DNA from 3 places in the Rubrivivax sp. JA1055 genome. Region 3 is predicted to be linked to each of the others. Evidence: predicted binding sites of a transcription regulator. Region 3 holds the regulator's gene; each other region holds the start of a gene.
The links. The regulator LexA, encoded in region 3, represses DNA repair genes until DNA is damaged. The targets are predictions, from matches to a motif close to ACTGTATNNNNATACAGT.
Positions count from the first base shown of each region.

Region 1: imuA (translesion DNA synthesis-associated protein ImuA) is a predicted target of LexA. The motif match lies at 1,712-1,729, and genes of this name have one in related genera.
Region 2: recA (recombinase RecA) is a predicted target of LexA. The motif match lies at 1,717-1,734, and genes of this name have one in related genera.

Region 1 is NZ_JAJKFP010000006.1:1,344,176-1,347,415, reverse strand. Features, by position in the region: gene LOC65_RS15550 (MFS transporter) at 1-1,664, shown strand, start outside; gene imuA (translesion DNA synthesis-associated protein ImuA) at 1,917-2,657, shown strand; gene LOC65_RS15540 (nuclear transport factor 2 family protein) at 2,654-3,151, shown strand.
Region 2 is NZ_JAJKFP010000005.1:252,316-255,555, forward strand. Features, by position in the region: gene recX (recombination regulator RecX) at 63-551, opposite strand; gene recA (recombinase RecA) at 635-1,681, opposite strand; gene LOC65_RS07880 (response regulator transcription factor) at 1,855-2,526, shown strand; gene LOC65_RS07885 (sensor histidine kinase) at 2,642-3,240, shown strand, end outside.
Region 3 is NZ_JAJKFP010000006.1:441,329-444,568, forward strand. Features, by position in the region: gene LOC65_RS11415 (AAA family ATPase) at 1-129, opposite strand, end outside; gene LOC65_RS11420 (hypothetical protein) at 187-555, opposite strand; gene LOC65_RS11425 (hypothetical protein) at 552-965, opposite strand; gene LOC65_RS11430 (helix-hairpin-helix domain-containing protein) at 1,241-1,618, opposite strand; gene lexA (transcriptional repressor LexA) at 1,624-2,319, opposite strand; gene LOC65_RS11440 (asparaginase) at 2,388-3,240, shown strand, end outside.

The DNA of each region.
Region 1 (3,240 bases), 900 kb from region 3:
TCGGTGCCGGCAACGACAACCTGTTCAAGTTCGCCTTCACGGTGATGGCGACCTACGAGCTGCAGCTGGCCTGGATGCCGCCGTCGCTGGCCGGGCTGGTGATCGGCGCGGTCTTCATCCTGCCCTTCGTGCTGTTCTCGGCCACCGCCGGGCAGCTCGCCGACAAGTACGACAAGGCGCTGCTGGCGCGTTGGGTCAAGTCGCTGGAGATCGCGATCATGGCCGCCGCGGTCTGGGGCTTCGTGCGCACCGACGCCGTCATGCTGCTGGCCTGCGTCTTCGGCATGGGGCTGCACTCGACGCTGTTCGGCCCGGTGAAGTACGCCTACCTGCCGCAGCACCTGGACGAACGTGAGCTGACCGGCGGCAACGGCCTGGTCGAGATGGGCACTTTCGTCGCCATCCTGCTGGGCAACCTGGCCGGCGGCCTGCTGATGGCGGTGCCCGAGGCCGGCGCGCGCCTGGTGGCCGCCGCCTGCCTGGGCGTGGCGCTGCTCGGCCGGCTGGTGGCGCAGGCCGTGCCGCGTTCGCCGGCGCCGCAGCCTGACCTGACGATCAACTGGAACCCGTTCAGCGAGACCTGGCGCAACCTGCGGCTGGCGCACGGGGACCTGGTGGTCTTCCGCTCGCTGCTGGGCATCTCGTGGATGTGGGCCTTCGGCGCGGTCTTCTTGTCGCAGTTCCCGGCCTTCGCCAAGGACGTGCTGCACGGCGACGAGCAGGTGGCTTCGCTGCTGCTGGTGCTGTTCTCGGTGGGCGTGGGCGTCGGCGCGCTGCTGTGCGAGACGCTGTCGCGGCGCCACGTCGAGATCGGCCTGGTGCCGCTGGGCGCCGCCGGCATGAGCGTCTTCGCCGTCGACCTGTATTTCGCCGCCCACGCGCTGCCGGCCTCGGCGCTGATGCCGGTTTCCGCCTTCGTCGCCCAGCCGGCGCACTGGCGCGTGATGGCCGACCTGGTGCTGCTGGCGCTGGCCGCCGGCGTCTACAGCGTGCCGATGTACGCGCTGATCCAGCTGCGCAGCCCGGCGACGCACCGCGCCCGCATCATCGCCGCCAACAACATCCTCAACGCGCTGTTCATGATCGCCAGCGCGCTGGGTGCCGGTGCGCTGCTGGGCGCGGGGCTGTCGATCCCGGGTGTGTTCCTCGTCGCCGGCGTCGTCAACGCGCTCGTCGCCGGGGCCGTGTTCTGGTTCGTGCCCGAGTACCTGCTGCGCTGCCGCGCGCTGCTGCACGGGCGGCTGGTGCGCCGGCTGCGTGTGACTGGCTCGGTGCTGCCGCCGGCCGACGGCGCCGCGCTGCTCGTCGGCCCGGCGCCGGCCGGCGCCGACCTGCTGCTGCCGGCGGCCGCCGGGCCGCGGCCGCTGCGCTGGGTCGTCGACCGGCAGCGCCTCGCCGGCCCGGGCCTGGGCGCGCTGCTGCGCCGCGCCGGCGCCGTCGCCTGGGTGCCGGCGCACGAGGACGCGGCGGCGCACGCCGAAGCCGTCGAGCGTGCGGCGCAGGCGCTGGCCGCCGGCGAACTGGTCGGCCTCTTCGTCGCCGACGAGGCCGGGCGCGCGGCGACGCAGGCCGCGCTCGTCGCTCGCCAACCGGTGCCGGTGCTGGCGGTGGGCTTCGTGCCGGGACGACCGGCCGTCTTGTCGCTGGAGGCGGTGCCCGGCTGAACGTGACCGGATGCCGCTGGCTGCGGTTTCCGGTGCTTGCGGCGAATACTGTATGGGCATACAGTCTCCCTCATGGAGACGCTGCCCCTGTTCGCCCCGTCGCCGCCGGCCGCCGTGCCGGCGGAGGGGCGGCGTGCGCGGCGGCCGCGGCCGGCGCCGCCTCCGCCGGCTCCACCCGCACCGCCCGCGCCGGCCGGCGAGGGGGCCGTGCCGGCTGCTGCGGTGCTGCCGTCTGCGCCCTCTGCGCCGGCCGTGCCGCCGCGGCCCGCGGCGCTGGAAGACCTGCACCCGGCGCTGTGGCGCGCGCACCAGCTCGGCCGCCAGCACGAGACCACCTGGCCCAGCGGTTTCGCCGCGCTCGACGCCGCGCTGCCCGGCGGCGGCTGGCCTTCGCGTGTGCTGACCGAACTGCTGCTGCCGCGTGCCGGCCTGGGCGAGATGCGGCTGCTGGCGCCGGCGTTGGCCGCGGTCCAGCGTGCCGAGGGCTGCGTGATGCTGTTCGACCCGCCGGCGCTGCCCTTCGGCTGGGCGCTGGCCGAATGCGGGCTTGACCTGGCCCGGCTGTTCGTCGTGCGCAGCCGCCAGGCGCAGCGTGGCCGCGCGCGCGGGCCGCTGCCGGCCGCCGACGTGCTGTGGGCGCTGGAACAGGCGCTGCGTTCGGGCCAGGTCGGCGCCGTGCTGGCCTGGCTGCCGGCGCGGCTGCCGGCCGACGCGCTGCGCCGGCTGCAGCTGGCCGCGCAGACGCACGACGGCCCGGCCTTCGTGCTGCGCGACGATGCCGCGCGTACCCGGCCCAGCGTCGCGCCGCTGCGGCTGTGGCTGTGCGCCGCCGGTGCCGACGCGCTGCGTGTGCACCTGCTCAAGCGCCGCGGCCCGCCGCTGGCCCAGCCGCTGGCGCTGGCCCTGCCTCCGGTGCTGCCGGCCGTGGCGCGGGCCCGCGCCGCGACGCCGGTGGCCCGCACTGCGTTCACCCAGGAGGTCCTGCAACCATGAACTCTCCCGCCTTTCTCGCCGGCGGCGCCGCCGTGCCGGCTTCGCCCGCGCTCGATGTTTCGCCGTCGTCGGCCGCCGTCGGCCCGGCCGTGGGTGCCGCGGCGCTGGTGCACGAGTTCTGGCGCCGCATGGCGAGCAACGACTTCGCCTCGGTCGGCGAGCTGCTGGCCGAGGATTTCGTGCTCGACTGGCCGCAGTCCGGCGAACGCTTCCGCGGTGCCGAACGTTTCGTGCGCATGAACCAGGAGTACCCGGCCAACGGGCCCTGGCGTTTCCGGCTGCACCGCGTCGTCGGCGGGGCGCACGACGCGGTGTCCGACGTCGGCGTCACCGACGGCGTGCAGCAGGCGCGTGTGATCTCGTTCTTCGACTGCGATCTCGCCGCCGGCCGTGTGCGCCGCCTGGTCGAGTTCTGGCCCGAACCTTATGCGGCGCCGACGAACCGCGCCCACCTGGCCGAGCCGATCGACGACGCGGAGGGCGAGGGCGGCTGACCGGGCGCCGTGGGCGCGCGGGCGAGCGTCGGGGTGCTGCGGCAGGGCCCGGTGTCGGCGTTGCCGTCTGCCCACCTGTCCGGCCGTTC
Region 2 (3,240 bases), on a different contig from region 3:
GCGGCGGCTGGACAAGCCCTGGACGGCGCTCGGGTGCGCGCCGTCGGCGCTTCACGCGACGATCAATCGAGCTCGGGATCGCCGTCATCGGCGGCGCCGATCGACGGCACGACACGGCGGATCACGTCGCCGTCGAAGCCCCGGCCGGCGAGAAAACGCATCTGCTTCGCGCGGCCGGCCGCATCAGCCGGCACGCTGCCGAAACGCCGGCGCCAGACCTCGCGTGCACGGTCCAGCTCGGTGCTGCGGGCCTGCTCGAGCGTCTGGGAGACCAGCTCGGGCGCCAGGCCCTTGGCCTGCAGGGTCTGGCGCAGGCGGCGGCTGCCGAAACGCGCGCCCTGCGTGAGCACCGACTCGGCGACCCGCGCCTCGCTCAGCAGCCCGGCGGCCTGCAGTTCGTCGAGTGCACGCGCGATGCGCTCGGCGGCGCTGGCGTCGGGGCCGTCCTCGGCGTGGCGGGCGAGCTTGCGCTCGAGCTCGGCACGCGAATGTTCGCGCTGCGCCAGATAACGCAGCGCGCGGCCTTTCAGCGAGGGGGAGGAGAAAGCCATCGAGGTGTCGACCGGGCCGGGTGACGGAGCGTCACCCGGCCCCGGAAAGCCACCGGGGCGCGCTCGCGCCCCGGCCGCCGGCCTCAGGCGCCGGCTTCGGCGCCTTCGGCGGCGGGCAGCTGCGGAATGCCGAGCGACTCACGCACCTTGTTCTCGATCTCGCGGGCGATGTCGGGGTTCTCGCGCAGGAACTCGCGCGCGTTGTCCTTGCCCTGGCCGATCTTCTCGCCGTTGTAGGCGTACCAGGCGCCGGACTTCTCGACGATGCGGGCGTTGACACCCATGTCGATGATCTCGCCTTCGCGGCTGATGCCTTCGCCGTAGAGGATGTCGAACTCGGCGGTCTTGAAAGGCGGCGAGACCTTGTTCTTGACGACCTTGACCTTGGTCTCGCTGCCGATGACCTCGTCGCCCTTCTTGATGTTGCCGGTGCGGCGGATGTCCAGGCGCACCGAGGCGTAGAACTTCAGCGCGTTGCCGCCGGTGGTCGTCTCGGGGTTGCCGAACATGACGCCGATCTTCATCCGGATCTGGTTGATGAAGATGACCATCGTGTTGGTCTTCTTGATCGTCGCCGTCAGCTTGCGCAGCGCCTGGCTCATCAGCCGCGCCTGCAGGCCGGGCAGCGAGTCGCCCATCTCGCCTTCGATTTCGGCCTTGGGCGTCAGCGCGGCGACCGAGTCGACGACGATCAGGTCGATCGAGCCCGAACGCACCAGTGCGTCGACGATCTCCAGCGCCTGCTCGCCGGTGTCGGGCTGGCTGATCAGCAGGTCCTGCAGGTTGACGCCCAGCTTCTGCGCGTACTGGATGTCCAGCGCGTGTTCGGCGTCGATGAAGGCGCAGGTGCCGCCGGTCTTCTGCATCTCGGCGATGACCTGCAGCGTCAGCGTCGTCTTGCCCGACGACTCGGGGCCGTAGATCTCGACGACGCGGCCGCGCGGCAGGCCGCCGACACCGAGCGCAACATCCAGGCCCACCGAGCCGGTGGACACGACCTGGATGTCCTCGATCACCTCGCCTTCGCCCAGGCGCATGATCGATCCCTTGCCGAACTGTTTCTCGATCTGGGCAAGAGCGGCCTGCAGGGCCTTGGCTTTCTCGGCGTTCAGCGGTTTCGGGGCGTCCATCGGGTTCTCCTTGATTGGCGCCGATTATTGCAGAAACTGGATATTCGTACAGTTCTTTGGTGGGCCCTCGACGGTGGGGTGAGCGGCGACTACACCCTGCCCTGTATCAAGAGGCAAGCCGTTAAAATTTCCACAGCCAGAGCCCGACGACGGGCCCGCCGACGGAGACAGTCATGCGCATCCTCATCGCCGAAGACGACCAGGTCCTGGCCGACGGCCTGCTGCGCTCCTTGCGCGCCTCGGGTTACGCGGTCGACCAGGTCGGCAGCGGCACCGAGGCCGACGCCGCGCTGTCGGCGCACGAGTTCGATCTCGTGATCCTCGATCTCGGCCTGCCCAAGCTGCATGGTTTCGACGTGCTCAAGCGCCTGCGCGCGCGTGGCGCGTCGGTGCCGGTGCTGATCCTCACCGCGGCCGACAGCGTCGAGCAGCGCGTCAAGGGCCTGGACCTGGGCGCCGACGACTACATGGCCAAGCCGTTCTCGCTGCAGGAGCTGGAAGCGCGCGTGCGTGCGCTGACGCGCCGCGGCCTGGGCACCGCCTCCAGCGTCATCAAGCACGGGCCCCTGACCTTCGACGCCACCGGGCGCGTCGCCTACCTCAACGACCAGATGATCGAGCTGTCGGCACGCGAGCTGTCGCTGCTGGAGGTGCTGCTGCAGCGCTCGGGCCGCCTGGTCAGCAAGGACCAGCTCGTCGAGCGCCTGTGCGAGTGGGGCGAGGAAGTCAGCAACAACGCGATCGAGGTCTACATCCACCGCCTGCGCAAGAAGATCGAGCAGGGCCCGGTGAGGATCGCCACGGTGCGCGGCCTGGGCTACTGCCTGGAGAAGATCGCGGCCTGACGGCCCACCCCCGAAGCCCCCCCGGGACCTGCACCCTCGACGGCGACACCCGCGGACCGGCGCAGCAGGCCCCTCGGCGTCCGCCCGGGAAGACCAGACGGTATCCTGAAGACGCATGGCGGCCCGCGAACAACGCTCCCTCTTCGGCGAGATCCTCGACTGGATGCTCGCGCCACTGCTGCTGCTGTGGCCGATGAGCGTGGCGCTCACCTGGCTGGTGGCGCAGAACATCGCCAACCGCCCGTACGACCGCGAGCTCGGCGTGATGGTGCGTGTCATCGCGCGCCAGGCCGCGGCCGAACACGAGATGCCGGCGCGCGCCAGCGACGCCGCGCGCCGCAGCCTGGAGCAGGCAGCGACGCAGCTGCTGCGCCCCGACGACAACGACAGCCTGTTCTTCCAGGTGCGCGGCGCGCGCGGCGAGCTCGTCGCCGGCGACGCCGACCTGCCGGTGCCCAGCGACGGCCCGCCGACCGTCGAACCGCGTTTCCGCGACGACGTGATCCGCGACGAGCCGGTGCGCGTGGCCTACCTCTGGACCGGCGAGGACGCCGGCGGCAACGCCGGGCTGATCCAGATCGCCGAGACGGTGGACAAACGTTCGCGCCTGGCCACCGAGATCATCAAGGGCGTGATCCTGCCGCAGTTCGTCATCCTGCCGGTGGCGGTGCTGCTGGTGTGGCTGGCGCTGGCGCGCGGCATCCGCCCGCTGTC
Region 3 (3,240 bases):
GTCCTTGCGGCTGAGCTCGTGCACCACGGCGCCGGCATGCAGCCGGTGCCGGCGCAGCAGTTCGAGCCGCAGCACAGGCGCGGGCGAGGGCGGAGGCGGCGTCGCCGCAGGGCCGTCCGGCGTCGTCATGGCGCCGATTCTGGCCAGCGCCGCGCGCTGCGCCTACCGCGCGATCCGGCGGTGGGTTCAGCGCGTCAGGACGCGGCTGGACAGGAAGTCGGTGGCCGGTGCGCCGCAGCGAAACAGCGTGTCCAGGCTGGCACGCAGCAGCGGCTCGAGCGCCGACTGGCCGGCGTCGGCCAGCGCCTCGAACACGGTGCCGCGCAGCAGCCACAGGTCCGACGGCTGCTCGGCGGCCCGGATCTGGCGGCGCACCCATTCGGCGTGTGAGCCCTCCAGGCCTTCGACGGCGGTGAGGAAGTCGTGTTTGGTCGTCACGAAGGCCCGGCGCTCGGCCAGCCGCGCCAGGCGCGGGCCGGCGAGCGCGACAGCCCCGACCACCGGGTGGACCGCGATCGGCGCACGGGCGACGGAGCGCAGGGTGAGCGTGTTCATGGCGCCTTCAGCCGGTTGCGGCCGCGCTTGGGGAAGTGGGCGTTCAGGCGGGTGACGCGGCGCTCGGCCTCCGACTGGCTGCGGTGCAGCGCGACGACACGGTAGACGTCGGCCCGCAGGTGCCACAGTTCACGCAGCGTGCGGGCCTGGCCGATGCGCTCGGCGAGCCGGCCGACGTCAGCCCCGGCGAGATCGTGCAGGCTGTCCAGGAACTGCTGGCGCGCCTGCGGCAACTGGCTCAGCGGCGGCGCCGCGTCCTTGGCCGCGGGGGCCGTCAACCAGAAGACGAAGCGGTCCCAGGCGGCCGTCGGCGCGGTGCGCAACGACGGCGGCGGCACCGGGGTGCGACCGAAACCTGCGTTGTCCGCTTGATGCGAGGTGTTCCAGGGCGACATGCTCGAACTGGTCATGAGCGTGATATCGGCCACGAATGGCGCTGCTTGAGTCCATTGTGTGCGGCTCGACCCAGGTTTAAGCGCCGAACAGCGTGGCCGATGCCGGTCAGTTCTGCGTGAGCCACGCGCACGTGGCCGCGGCGCCGGCTGCACGCCGACGCGGCGCGATGCCGGCCACGCAGCCCCGGCAGGCGGGGGATCGGACGCGGCGGTCAGGCGCGGCGATCAGGCGCGGCAGTCGGACCCGGTATGGCAGGACTCGCCGCGATCAGCAAAACCTGCCGACGGTTTCAGACGACGCCGTGCCGGGCCTTGCGTTCAGCGGTGTAGCTCCACCACGGGCGCGGCTCGGCGCCACGCATGAAGTCGACGGCGGCCATGAAGGTGTCGAGCACGCAGGGGTCCTGGCGCTTGCCGGTGGCGTCGCAGAGCGCGCGGTACAGCGCCAGCGCGTCGCGTTCGGCCAGCTCGCGCGGGTGCTGGATGCCGAGCAGGCGCAGGTCACCGGCAATCGACGGGCCGATGTTGGGCAGTTGTTCGAGCAGCTCGCACTCGTCGGCCGTGCGCGCCTTCAGCGGCCGCGGCGCCTTGGGGGCGCGCGGCGGGCGGGCCGGCCCCGGCAGCGGCGGCGCCGAAGGCAGCGTGCGACGGGCGTAGGGCGCGGCCATCACGCTCACATCAGCATCGTGTTGCGGATCAGGCCGACCGCGATGCCTTCGAGCTCGAAACCCTGGTCGCTGCCTTCCAGCGGCACGACGATGGTCTGGAAGTCGGGGTTCTCGGGGATCAGCTCGATCGCCGCCTTGGTGCGGCGGAAACGCTTGACGGTGACGTCGTCGCCCAGGCGCGCGACGACGATCTGGCCGTTCTTGGCCTCGTGCGCCTTCTGCACCGCGAGCAGGTCGCCGTCCATGATGCCGGCGTCGCGCATGCTCATGCCGCGCACCTTCAGCAGGTAGTCGGGCTTGCGCTGGAACAGCGAGGCCTCGACGACGAAGCTCTGGTCGATGTGTTCCTGCGCCAGGATCGGGCTGCCGGCGGCGACGCGGCCCACGAGCGGCAGCGTCAGCTGCGCCAGGCTGGGCAGCGGCAGGCTGAACTGCTTGCCGTGCTGCGACAGGCGCGCCTCGGCCAGCGCGCGCAGTGTGTCAGACTTCAGCCGGATGCCACGCGAGGTGTTGCCGACGAGTTCGATGACACCTTTGCGGGCGAGCGCCTGCAGGTGCTCCTCGGCCGCGTTGGCCGAACGGAAGCCCAGCTCGGCGGCGATCTCGGCCCGGGTCGGCGGGGCGCCGGTGCGCTCGATCGCGCTTTGCACGAGGTCGAGGATCTGCTGCTGTCGCGGCGTGAGCTTGGGGCTGTCGTCCATCGCGTGATCCGGTCTTTGAGACTGGAGATTCATCCAGATCACTGTATTTTCATCCAGAGGACCACGGAATGCAAAGCGAATCGCGTGTCGTCGCGCTCGTCGCCACCGGCGGCACGATCGCCGGCACGGCTGCCCGCGGCGACGATCTCGTCGGCTACGACGCCGGCGCGCTGTCGGCCGAACAGCTGACCGCGGCGGTGCCGGCGCTGGCCGGCGAGGCGCTGGAGACCTGGACGCTGGCGCGGCTGGACAGCTGCGACATGGACCACGCGACCTGGGCGCTGCTGCGCCGCGAACTGCAGTCGCGGCTGGCGCGGCCGGAGGTTGCCGGCGTCGTCGTCACGCACGGCACCGACACGCTGGAGGAGACCGCCTGGTTCCTGCACCGCACGCTGGCCGCGCCCAAGCCGGTGGTGCTGACCGCGGCGATGCGCCCGGCCAGCGCGCCGTCGCCCGACGGCCCGCAGAACCTGCTCGACGCCGTGCGGCTGGCGCGTGTACCCGGCGCACGCGGCGTGCTGGTCGCCTTCGGCGGCAAGGTCTGGGCGGGCGGTGAGCTGCGCAAGCTGCACGGCTGGCAGCTGGACGCCTTCTCGGCGGGTGACGCCGGGGCCTTGGCGCTCGTTGAAGACGGTGCCTTCCGCCGGCTGCGCGACTGGCCGGCGCCTGAGTTGCATCCCGCGCCGGTCGGCGAGGTGCCGCCGGGCCAATGGCCGCGGGTCGAGATCGTCACCAGCCATGCTGGCGCCAGCGGCCGCATCGTCGATGCGCTGGTGGCCGACGGGGTGGACGGTCTGGTGATCGCCGGCACCGGCAACGGCACGGTGCACAAGGCGCTGCGCGAGGCGGCGGCGCGGGCATTGGCGGCCGGGGTGGCCGTGGTGCGCGCCTCGCGCTGCCTGGCGGGCGGCGTCGTCGGCA